Linked DNA regions of Blastochloris viridis. The protein of the gene in region 1 binds, or shares a complex with, the protein of each later gene. Links are inferred from orthologs where the notes say so. Each region holds a gene or a part of one and is shown on either strand. Other genes may lie near its edges.

Evidence for each region. Proteins that work in one complex are often made in the same cells at the same time.
Region 2: the proteins of uvrA (region 1) and mfd are in contact, whole or in part, in a crystal structure (PDB 4DFC), measured with the Escherichia coli proteins. The link is inferred for Blastochloris viridis from one-to-one orthologs.

The regions. Positions count from the first base shown.
Region 1 is NZ_CP012946.1:1,861,054-1,868,781, reverse strand. The notes cover bases 1,627-5,170. They hold uvrA (excinuclease ABC subunit UvrA), read right to left. Parts: upstream 4,854-5,170; coding sequence 1,827-4,853; downstream 1,627-1,826. Other genes in these bases: BVIR_RS17310 (hypothetical protein), read right to left, coding at 1,627-1,760. Outside these bases: BVIR_RS08275 (GNAT family N-acetyltransferase), read left to right, coding at 383-784; BVIR_RS08270 (glutathione S-transferase N-terminal domain-containing protein), read left to right, coding at 896-1,543; more of BVIR_RS17310, read right to left, coding at 1,626-1,626; BVIR_RS08260 (single-stranded DNA-binding protein), read left to right, coding at 5,362-5,856; BVIR_RS08255 (sensor histidine kinase), read left to right, coding at 5,997-7,728. UniProt on the Escherichia coli protein: The UvrABC repair system catalyzes the recognition and processing of DNA lesions. UvrA is an ATPase and a DNA-binding protein. A damage recognition complex composed of 2 UvrA and 2 UvrB subunits scans DNA for abnormalities.
Region 2 is NZ_CP012946.1:1,649,731-1,654,058, reverse strand. The notes cover bases 1-4,027. They hold mfd (transcription-repair coupling factor), read right to left. Parts: upstream 3,720-4,027; coding sequence 201-3,719; downstream 1-200. Other genes in these bases: BVIR_RS07340 (FAD assembly factor SdhE), read right to left, coding at 3,936-4,027; BVIR_RS07350 (MarC family protein), read left to right, coding at 1-48. Outside these bases: more of BVIR_RS07340, read right to left, coding at 4,028-4,232. UniProt on the Escherichia coli protein: Couples transcription and DNA repair by recognizing RNA polymerase (RNAP) stalled at DNA lesions. Mediates ATP-dependent release of RNAP and its truncated transcript from the DNA, and recruitment of nucleotide excision repair machinery to the damaged site.

The DNA of each region.
Region 1 (7,728 bases):
ATGTGCGGAGGAGGCCATTGTCATCGGGACTGCGGGCACGCGGCCGTTGGCCTGCTCTGAAACGTGCGGCCGAGCCAAGCGTTCCCGCGGCCGGGCAGTTTTCTCATGGCTTTCCAATGGCTCAGCTTACGGTAACCGGGGCTCGCGTAGCCTCAAGGCCGGGCTTTTGCGGCCGTCATTTCGCCGTTGGGTCCGGCGGTTATGCGGTGTCTGCGCTGGCACAGGTGCGAGTCGCCCCGCGCCGGCGCCGCGCCGCGTGGCGGCCCGCTCGGGCGGTCGGCGAGAGTTTGGGAGGCTTAATGTGACGGTCGATGTGAGGACGCAAGCCGAGGCGCTGGTGATCGAGCCGGCCCGGCGGGAGGATTTGCCGGCCATCGTCGCCATGTTCGCCGCCGATCCGCTTGGCGGCCACGGTGACACCGTCGATCCGGCCGCGCTTGACGCCTACAAGGCCGGGTTCGACGCCATCACGGCGTCGTCCGCGACCGAACTTTTCGTCGCGCGCCTGGACGGCCGGGTGGTCGCCACCTTCCAGCTCATCGTCGTCGGCGGCATCGCCGGCCGCGGCGCCTGCCGCGCCATCGTCGAGGGGGTGCAGGTGGCGCCCGATCTGCGCGGGCGTGGCATCGGCGCCGCCGTGGTCGCGCACGCCGAAGCCGAGGCGCGGGCGCGCGGTGCCGCGACTGTCGCGCTGACCTCGAACGCGGCGCGCACCGACGCCCACCGCTTCTACGCGCGACTCGGATTTGCCAGGACGCACGTCGGTTTCAAGAAACCGCTTTGAGAGCATGGCGTTGCTTTCTGCAGCCGACCTCTGCGGCGCGAGACGTTGCAGCGCAGGCCCACTGATCCTAGGGTCCCGCAACGCCGTGTTCGCCGGCTCTCGGAGTCCAATATGCCTGCTGCTCCCGCACCTATCGAACTTTACTACTGGCCGACGCCGAATGGCTGGAAGATCTCCATCATGCTGGAGGAGTGCGGGCTGCCCTACGCCGTTGTTCCAGTGAACATTTCCAAGGGAGAACAGTTCAAGCCGGACTTCCTGGCGATCTCGCCCAACAACCGCATTCCGGCGATCGTGGATCCCGACGGGCCGGGCGGTAAGCCGATCTCGGTGTTCGAGTCGGGGGCGATTCTGCAGTATCTCGGCCGCAAGACCGGCAAGTTCTATCCCACCGACGAGCGCGCCCGGGTCGAGGTCGAGCAGTGGCTGTACTGGCAGGTCGGCGGGCTGGGGCCGATGGCAGGACAAGCCCACCATTTCCGCATCTACGCGCCGGAGAAGATCGATTACGCCATCACCCGCTACACCAACGAGGTGGCGCGACTCTATGGGGTGATGAACAAGCGCCTCGCCGAGCGCGAATTCCTGGCAGGCGACTACTCGATCGCCGACATCGCCTGCCTCGGCTGGTCCAAGCTGTGGGAACGCCAGGGCCAGGACGTCACCCGCTTTCCCCACTTCAAGCGCTGGCTCGACACCGTGAAGGCGCGGCCGGCGGTGCAGCGCGGCCTCGCCGTGCTGGCCGAGGAGCGGAAATAGCCGGCTCCGGTCGGCGGCATTGCGTCGCGGCGGACTACGCCGCGCTGTTCCGCCCTACGAGGAAGTTGCGCTTGCTGGCCGGTCAGGATTGGGTCAGCCGGTCGTAATCCGCGTGCATGCCGATCCAGACCCACAACAGCCCGTGGTCGAGCTCGACTGCGAGCGCGCGGTGGCGCAGCCCCACCAGAGCCGACCAGAATCGGCCGACCTTCTTCAAATGCAGGGATTTAAGGGCGAGTACTGCTCATACTCAGGTACATGCCGGGCACGGAGTATGATTTGCCTACTCCGCCGCCCGCTTCGCCTTGCCCCGCGCCAGCACCGGCTTGAGGAACTTCCCCGTATAGCTGCGCGGTGCTTTGGCGATCAGCTCGGGCGGGCCTGAGGCGACGATCTCGCCGCCGCCGTCGCCGCCCTCGGGGCCCAAATCGATCACCCAATCGGCGGTCTTGATCACTTCGAGGTTGTGCTCGATCACCGCCACGGTGTTGCCCTGCGCCACCAGCTCATGCAGCACCTCCAGGAGCTTGGCGACGTCGTGGAAGTGCAGGCCGGTGGTCGGCTCATCCAGGATATAGAGCGTGCGGCCGGTCGAGCGTTTCGACAGCTCCTTGGCCAATTTGACGCGCTGGGCCTCGCCGCCGGACAGCGTGGTGGCCTGCTGGCCGATGTGGATGTAGCCGAGCCCGACCCGCGCCAGCGTCTCCATGATCCGGCGGATGGTCGGCACCGCCTGAAAGAACGTTGTGCCTTCGTCCACCGTCATGTCGAGCACGTCGGCGATCGACTTGCCCTTGAAGATCACCTCCAACGTCTCGCGATTGTAGCGTTTGCCCTTGCAGACGTCGCAGGTGACGTAGACGTCCGGCAAGAAGTGCATCTCGATCTTGATGACGCCGTCACCCTGGCAGGCCTCGCAGCGCCCGCCCTTGACGTTGAACGAGAAGCGGCCGGGCCCGTAGCCGCGCGCCTTGGATTCCGGCAGGCCGGCGAACCAGTCGCGGATCGGGGTGAACGCGCCGGTGTAGGTGGCAGGATTAGAGCGCGGGGTGCGGCCGATCGGCGACTGGTCGATGTCGATCACCTTGTCGAGCTGTTCGAGGCCGGTGAGGGCGTCGTGGGCGCCGGGCACGTCGTGGGCGCCGTTGAGCCGCCGCGCCACCGCCTTGAACAGCGTGTCGATCAACAGCGTCGACTTGCCGCCGCCCGACACCCCGGTGATGCAGGTGAACAGGCCGAGCGGGATCTCGGCGGTGACGTTCTTCAGATTGTTGGCGCGGGCGCCGACCAGCTTCAGCATGCGGCCCGGATCGGGCTTGCGCCGGGCCGGAACCGCGATCGACTTCTGGCCGGTGAGGTATTGCCCGGTCAGCGACGCAGGGTCGGCCATGATCTCGGCCGGGGTGCCCTGCGATACGATGCGGCCGCCATGGATGCCGGCGCCGGGGCCGACGTCGACCACGTAGTCGGCCTCGCGGATGGCGTCCTCGTCGTGCTCGACCACGATCACGGTGTTGCCGAGGTCGCGCAGCCGCACCAGCGTCTTCAAGAGGCGCTCGTTGTCGCGCTGGTGCAGGCCGATCGAGGGCTCGTCCAGCACGTAGAGCACGCCGGTGAGGCCCGAGCCGATCTGCGAGGCGAGGCGGATGCGCTGGCTCTCGCCGCCCGACAGCGTGCCGGAGTTGCGCGCCAACGTCAGATAATCGAGACCGACGTCGGTCAGAAAGCGCAGCCGCTCGCGGATCTCCTTCAAGATGCGCACTGCGATGTCATTCTGCTTGGTGTTGAGCTGCGCCGGCAGCGCCTCGAACCACTCAGCCGAGCGGCGCACGCTCATCTCGGCCACCTGGCCGATGTGGAACGTGGCGATCTTCACCGCCAGCGCCTCGGGTTTCAGGCGGTTGCCGGCACAGGCCTCGCACGGGGTGGCGGAGAAGTATTTGCCGATCTCCTCGCGCGCCCACTCGCTCTCGGTCTCGCGCCAGCGCCGCTCCAGATTGGTGATGACGCCCTCGAACGGCTTTCGCGTCTCGTAGGCGCGCATGCCGTCGTCATAGGTGATGGTGACCGGCTCATCGCCCGAGCCGTAGAGGATGACGTCGCGCGCCTTCTTCGGCAGCTCCTTCCACGGCACCGTGACCTTGAACTTGAAATGACGGGCAAGGGCGTCGAGGGTCTGGCCGTAATAGGGGCTGGAGGAGCGCGACCACGGCACGATGGCGCCCTGGCGCAGGGTTTTCGCGGTGTCCGGCACCACGAGGTCGGGGTCGATGGTCTGCTCGGTGCCGATGCCGCCGCACGCCGGGCAGGCGCCGAACGGGTTGTTGAACGAAAACAGCCGCGGCTCGATCTCGGGAATGGTGAAGCCGGACACCGGGCAGGCGAACTTTTCCGAGAACAGGATGCGCCGGGGATCGGGCGCATCCGCACTCCCTCCCCCCTTGTGGGGGAGGGCTGGGGTGGGGGGTGTGCCGGCAGTGGACCTAGATTCGTCGCCCCCCACCCGGATCGCTTCGCGATCCGACCTCCCCCGCAAGGGGGGAGGTGAAGAATGGGACGCGGGAGCGTCCGCGAACTCGACGATCGCCAGCCCGTCGGCGAGCTTGAGCGCGGTCTCCAGCGAGTCGGCCAATCGCGAGGCGATGTCCGGCCGCACCACCAGCCGGTCGACCACCACCTCGATGTCGTGCTTGAGCTTCTTGTCGAGGGCCGGCGCTTCCGAGATCTCGAAGAACGCGCCGTCGATCTTGACGCGCTGGAAGCCTTTCTTCTGGAAGTCGGCGAGCTCCTTGCGGTACTCGCCCTTGCGGCCGCGCACGACGGGCGCCAGCAGAAAAAGGCGCGTGCCGACCGGCAGTTCCAGCACCCGGTCGACCATCTGCGACACCGTCTGGCTCTCGATCGGCAGGCCGGTCGCCGGCGAATAGGGCACCCCGACCCGCGCCCATAGCAGGCGCATGTAGTCGTAGATCTCGGTGACGGTGCCGACCGTCGAGCGCGGGTTCTTCGAGGTGGTCTTCTGCTCGATCGAGATGGCCGGGGAGAGGCCGTCGATCTGGTCGACGTCCGGCTTCTGCATCATCTCCAGAAACTGGCGGGCATAGGCCGACAGGCTCTCGACGTAGCGCCGCTGGCCCTCGGCATAGATGGTATCGAACGCCAGCGACGACTTGCCCGAGCCGGACAGGCCGGTGAACACCACCAGCCTGTCGCGCGGAATGTCGAGATCGACGTTCTTGAGATTGTGCACCCGCGCACCGCGGATCGAGATGATGCGGGCGGGATCGGGCTTGGAACGGGGCGCAGTCATGCGGGGGGTCTCGGTGGCAGCAAGAACTCAGACGCGTCCGCCGGCAGAGGTCGGCGGGCGATCGCCAAGTTTGCAGGAACAAAACGTGGACACACCCTAGGCCGGCGTACGCCAATATGCCAGACTGTGGGTGTGGTATTTTCGTCGGCGGCGCGGTGCGGGCACGGAATTATCATATTGGTGCTGGAATTCCTCGGCTTTCTGCTGGACGTGGTCGGGTATGGAACGACGAGGCTTCTTCTCCGCGTGTTCGCCCGCAGGTGCGTGCTAGTCGAGGATATCGGCAGTTCGCATCGCCGCTTCAATGCGTTCGGGTTTCGCGGCGTTGCCGGCCGTGGCCATGGTGACGATATCGGGCCGGGAATCCCAGTTGTTGCGCATCGCTCACCGCGCTAAGAACGTAACCGGAACGTCGTCGCTTGTGGACAGCAGCGGGGCCGGGGCAGCATCTGCGGGATGGCCGGGCTAGGGTGGCGGCACAGAACCCACAGCGGAAGGCACAAAAGCCATGGCGGGCAGCGTCAATAAAGTCATCCTGGTCGGCAATCTCGGGCGTGACCCGGAAGTCCGCCGGCTGAACTCGGGCGAGAGCGTGGTCAACCTCAGGATCGCGACCTCGGAAAGCTGGCGCGACAAGGCGACCGGCGAGCGGCGCGAGCGCACCGAGTGGCACTCGGTGGTGATCTTCAACGAGCAGCTTGCCAAAGTCGCCGAGCAGTACCTGAAGAAGGGCGCCAAAGTTTACATTGAGGGCCAGCTGCAGACCCGTAAATGGCAAGACCAGGCGGGGGCGGAAAAGTACACCACCGAGGTGGTGCTGCAGCGTTTCCGCGGCGAATTGCAGATGCTCGACGGGCGCGGCGGCGGTGGCGGCGCGGAGATCGAGGACAGCGGCGACTTCGGCCAGCGCAGCCCGCTGCCGGCCCGCGGTGCCGCCCGCCCGGCGGCCTCCGGCGGCGGCGGCAAGTATTCAAGCGACCTGGACGACGAAATCCCGTTCTGACGGGATCGGGGATGCAAAGAGGTCCGGAGGTATCAAGGTCCTTGGCTCGGGCCGCCAGCGTCTCCTTGCGTGAAAGTCGCTGAAGGAGGAAAGTACGCGCATCGGTTGTGGATAGCATTCCCCAGACGAGGCCGGGCGGAGTGATTGCAAAGCACGATGCCGAACCCGCAAGCGCCGCTCAGGGTCCTGCCCGGCGGCGGCGCGACGTTCCGCTGGCGTGGCTGCTTGCGCTGCTGGTGCTGGCGTCGATGGCGCCGCTGGCCACGCTCTGCACCTATACCGTGCTGCGCTGGGACGATGCCGAGCGGATCGAGGAGATCAAACGCGTCGGCGACGTCGCCCGCACCCTGGCGCAGGCGGTCGACCGCGAGCTGAGGGGCTACCGCGACGCCGCCGAGATGCTGGCGGGCTCGCGCTTGCTATCGACGCCGGACCTTGCCACGTTTGAGGATCAGGCCCGCACCATCGCCGGGCGTGCGGGCGGCGACTTCGTGCTGTTCGACGCGGCGTTGCGTAAGCTGTTCGACACACGCGAGCGGCCGGACACGCCGTCGTCGCCGTTCGCGGACAGCGAGGCGATCGCGCGGGTGTTCAACACCGGCAAGGCCGAGATCGACAATCTCGGCCCGGTCGCCGACGACCGCCAGTTGTCGTTTGGCGTCCATGTGCCGGTGGCCGGCCCCGACCTTGCGGTGCGCTACGTGCTGACGTTGGTGCCGCCCGCCGCCGCGATCCTCAACGTGGTGCAGCAGACCTACCGCCCGGCCGGCTGGTTCGCGACAGTGGTCGACGGCAACGGGCGCGTTGTGGCGCGGGCGTCGCGGCACGACGAGTTTTTTGGGCGCAGCGTGTCGGACAACCTCATCGGCCTGCTCACCGTCCGCCACCATGGGCTGGAAACGGTTGACATGGAGGGACGCCCGTCCGTCACCGCCTTCTCCCGCTCGAGCCTGTGCGGCTGGCACGCCATCGTCTGGGTGCCGAAGGCACTGATCGAGGTACCGAGCCGCGCGCGCCGCGACGCGGTGCTGGCCATGCTGGGGCTGACCACGCTCGTGTCGATCACGGCGGCGGTGGCCGCCGCCCGGTTGATCAACCGCTCGACCCGGCGGACGATGAAGGCGGCGCGGGCACTCGCGGTGGGAACCCCGGTGGCACCCGAATCGAGCCTGATCCGGGAGGACAACGTGGTGCGCGCCGCGCTGGCCGACGCCGCCCGCACCATCGCAGCCCGCGAGGAATCGCTGCGCGAAAACGCCCGGCGGATGAAATTCGTGATGCGCGAGCTGTCCCACCGCTCCAAGAACTTGCTGACGGTGGTGCAGTCGATGGCGCGGCAGACTGGACGGTACACCCAGGACCCCGCCGATTTTCGCGCCCGGTTCGACGACCGCATTTCCAGCTTGGCGCGCTCGCACGATCTTCTGGTCAAGCACGACTGGAGAGGCGCCACCCTGGCCGATCTGATCGATCGCCAGCTGACCCCGTTCGTGGAGACGTCGACCGACCGCATTTCGGCCGAAGGCCCGAACCTGATACTGCGGCCGGACGCCACCCAGACCATTGGCATGGCGCTGCACGAACTCGCCACCAACGCCTCCAAGCACGGGGCGCTGTCGACGCCCGGCGGTCGCATTCGCATCAGATGGGACGTTGACGGCGAGGGCACCGGTCGCCGCCTGCGGCTGATCTGGCAGGAGAGCGGTGGCCCGCCGGTGCATCCGCCGACCCATCGCGGATTCGGCCACGTCGTGGTCGAGCGCATGGTGTCGATGGCGCTGCAGGGCAGGGCGCAGATCGATTGGCTCTCGGAGGGCGTGCGCTGGGTGCTGGAGGCACCGCTGTTCGCCATCACCGACCAGCCCGCAGCCG
Region 2 (4,328 bases), 210 kb from region 1 along the record:
GTGCAGTTCGTGATCGACGGCGCCAGCGCGGTGATCAGGGGCGGGTGAGCAGCGCTCCGTCCGATGATGCCAAGTACGCGCCCTCATCGTGAGCAGCCCGCCAAGCGGGCGTCACGAAGCATGCTCCAGTCTACGCCGGAGCCACCCTCACGCTTCGAGACGGCTGCTTGGCGGCCTCCTCAGCATGAGGGCTCTGGGGTTCACGCTGCCTCGGCCCGCGTCGCGATCTTGGCGAGGCTGCGCAGAATCATCATGGTGCCCTTGAGGCGTTCGGACACCTTGTCGAAATCGCGCAGGAACAGAATGCGCTGGTCCGGCCGCACCTTCGCCGTCGGTCCCTGGTCGAGGATAAAGCTCATCAGGCCACGGGTGTTCTTGAAGGTGTTGTCGCGGAACGCGATCACCACGCCCTTCGGTCCGGCGTCGACCTTCTCGACATTGGCGCGCCGGCATAGCGCCTTGATGGCGACGATCTTGAGCAACTGGTCGACCTCCGGCGGCATCGGCCCGAAGCGGTCGACCATTTCCGCCGCCACCCCTTCGATCTGGGTGTCGTCCTCCAGATCCGCCAAGCGGCGATAGAGCGTGAGGCGCACGTTGAGGTCGGCGACGTAGTCCTCCGGGATCGTCACCGGCACGCCCAGCGTGATCTGCGGCGACCACTGGTCGGACACCGGTTCGGTGATGCCGGCCTTCATCATCTCGACCGCCTCCTCCAGCATCTGCTGGTAGAGCTCAAAACCGACTTCCTTGATATGGCCGGACTGCTCGTCGCCAAGCAGATTGCCGGCGCCGCGGATGTCGAGGTCGTGCGAGGCAAGTTGGAAGCCGGCGCCCAGCGTATCGAGCGACTGCAGAACTTTCAGCCGACGCTCGGCCTGCGCGGTGAGCGGCTTGTCGGCTGAAACCGTGAACAGCGCGTAGGCGCGGGTTTTCGCGCGACCGACGCGGCCGCGCAGCTGATAAAGCTGGGCGAGGCCGAACATATCGGCGCGGTGAACGATCAGCGTGTTCGCGGTCGGAATGTCGAGACCGGATTCGACGATGGTGGTGGAGAGCAGCACGTCGGCCTTGCCCTCGTAGAACGCGGTCATCACGCTCTCGAGCTCCTTCGCCGACATCTGGCCGTGGCCGACCACCACCTTCACCTCCGGGACGTTCTTGTCGAGGAAGTCCTTGCACGCGGCGATGTCCTCGATCCGCGGGCAGACGTAGAATGCCTGGCCGCCGCGATAGCGCTCGCGCAGGAGCGCCTCGCGCACCACCAGGCCGTCGAACGGCGCTATGAAGGTGCGCACCGCGAGGCGGTCCACCGGCGGCGTCGCGATGATCGACATTTCGCGCACGCCCGACATGGCGAGCTGCAGCGTGCGCGGGATCGGCGTCGCCGTCAGCGTCAGGACGTGGACCTCGGCGCGGAGCTGCTTTAAGCGCTCCTTGTGGCTGACGCCGAAATGCTGTTCCTCGTCGACGATGAGCAGGCCAAGGTCCTTGAAGTTGATGCCCTTGCTGAGCAGCGCGTGGGTGCCGACCACGATGTCGATGCCGCCCGTGACAATGCCGGTCTTCACCTTCGCCAGATCGGATGAGCCGACCATGCGCGAGGCCTCGGCGACGTTGATCGGCAAGCCCTTGAAACGCTCGGTGAACGTGCGGGCGTGCTGGCGGGCGAGCAGCGTTGTCGGCACCACCACCGCGACCTGCTTGCCGTTCATCACGCAGGCGAAGGCGGCGCGCAGCGCGACTTCGGTCTTGCCGAATCCGACGTCGCCGCACACCAGGCGGTCCATCGGGTGGCCGGCGGCCAGATCGTCGGTCACCGCCTCGATAGCGGCAAGCTGATCGTCGGTCTCATCGAACGGGAACCGCGCCGCAAACTCATCGGCCAGACCCGGCGCCACGGTGAGGCGCGGCGCCTCCTTGAGCGTGCGTTCGGCCGCGACCTTGATCAGCGCCGACGCCATCTCGCGGATGCGGCTCTTCATCCGCGCCTTGCGGGTCTGCCAGCCGTGGCCGCCGAGCTTGTCGAGCACCGCCCCGGCGTCCTCGGAGCCGTAGCGGGTCAGAAGCTCGATGTTCTCGACCGGCAGGAACAGCCGGTCGCCGCCGGCGTAATGCAGCTCCAGGCAATCGTGCGGTGCGCCCGCGGCCTCGACCGTTTTCAGGCCGACGAAGCGGCCGATGCCGTGGTCGACGTGAACCACCAGATCGCCGGCATTGAGGCTCGTCACCTCGGCGATGAAGTTCTGGGCGCGCTTGGCGGCGCGCCGCGGCCGAACCAGCCGCTCACCGAGAATGTCCTGCTCGGCCAGCACCGCAACCGCGTCGGTCTCGAACCCGGTTTCGAGGCCAAGGATGGCAAGACCGGTGGTGCGGGCGTCGAGCGCCAACGCCTTGGCCCAGCTTCCCACCGTCTCGATCCGCTCCAGGCCATGGTCGCGCAGCACGTGGCCGAGGCGCTCGCGCGAGCCCTCGGTCCAGGCCGCCACCACCACGGCCTTGCCGCCCTCCTGCAGGGTGCGGATGTGCGCCACCACCGCGTCGAACACGTTGGCGTCGCTGGCGCGCTCGGCGGCGAAGCTATGGCCGCGCTTGGCACCGACGTCGACGACGTTGACGGTGTCGGGCACTGCGAACGGCGAAAATCGCGCCAGGCCCCGCTCGCCGAGCCGCCCCTGCCATTCGCCCGCGGTGAGATAGAGCTTGTCCGGCGGCAGTGGCTTATAGACCGCCTGCATGGTACCGCTCGCCGGCATGTCGAGCGCCTCGCGCCGCGCCTGATAATAGTCGGCGATCTGGGCGAAACGCTCCTTCACCGCGTCCTCGGCCAACGGCTCCAGCACCACAGGCGTGCCGGGCAGATAGTCGAACAGGGTATCGAGCTTTTCGTGGAACAGCGGCAGCCAATGCTCGTGGCCGGGCGAGCGGCGACCTTCGGAAATCGTCTCGTAGAGCGTATCGCCCTTGGTGGCAGCACCGAACGCCGCGACATAGCCGAGGCGGAAGCGGCGGATGCTGTCGGTGGTGAGTTGCAGTTCGCTGACCGGCACGAATTCGAGCTGGCGCATCTGCGCCACCGAGCGCTGGGTCTCCGGGTCGAAGGTGCGGATCGACTCCAGCGTATCGCCGAAGAAATCGAGCCGCACCGGCAGGTCGAGCCCCGGCGGGAACATGTCGACGATGCCGCCGCGCACCGCGTATTCGCCGGTGTCGCGCACCGTGGCGCTGCGCAAGAAGCCGTTGATCTCCAGCCACTCGACGATGCCCGCCATCGCCACCATGTTGCCGGGCGCCACCGCCAGCGACTGCACCGCCACCGTCTCGCGCGCCGGCAGGCGCTGCAGCACGGCATTGACGGTGGTCAGCAGGATCGCCGGCTTGTCGCGGCCGGTGACGCGGGCGAGCCGCGCCAGCACCGACATGCGGCGGGCGACGATGGCGGCGTTGGGCGAAGCCCGGTCGTAGGGCTGGCAGTCCCATGCCGGCAGCGACAACACCTCGACATCGGGCGCGAAGAAGCCGAGCGCGCTCTCGATCGCCTGCATCCGCGGGCCGTCGCGGCACACCATCAAGAGGCTGACCGCCGGGGCGTCGGGCCGGGCGGCGGCGGCGCGGGCAAGGTCGCCTGCGACCAGAGGCTCGATGCCGTCCGCCACGCTGGCGAAGGTCACCGGCTTGCCGGGAGTGAGGGATTGGGGGGCGCGAAGCGGCTTGTTCATTCGAAATCCGGGTGGTCGGCACGGCGCGTCCCTCGCCCATCGCGGACGGGGGCGGCGAGGACGGAACAACGTGACGTCCGAGCCGGGTGAGCTATCCCGGCGCGTGACGTCTCAGTTTGCTCCCTCACCCGCCTCGCGATCCAAAACTCAAAATTGCTCGACCCCTTCTCACGCAGGGAGAGAGGGTCGAAAAAGACTGGCGTTGCGCCACCGCGATCACGCATCGGCTCCCGGGTGGTCGCGATGGAAATCGCGCAGGCCCTTTAAAACCGCGGTGTCATAATCCGGCGGAACCTCGCGCGAGCCGGTGATCCAGCCGTAGATATCGTGGTCCTGGGCGTCCATCAGGTGTTCAAGCTGATCGACCTCGCCCTCGTTCAAGGTGCCGAGCATGGCGTCGGCGAAGCGGCCGATCAAAAGGTCGAGTTCGCGGGTGCCGCGGTGCCAGGCGCGGAACAGGATGCGGCGGCGGCGCTCGTCGAGACCGGCGCTCGATCGCGTGGTGCCTGACATAGGGTCACTCCGGAATAGAAAAAGGCCCGCGGAGCCGTTTGGCCCCCGGTGCTCGTTCCTCTATAGCGTCCGCCGCCGCCGCTGTCAGCGCCGCGT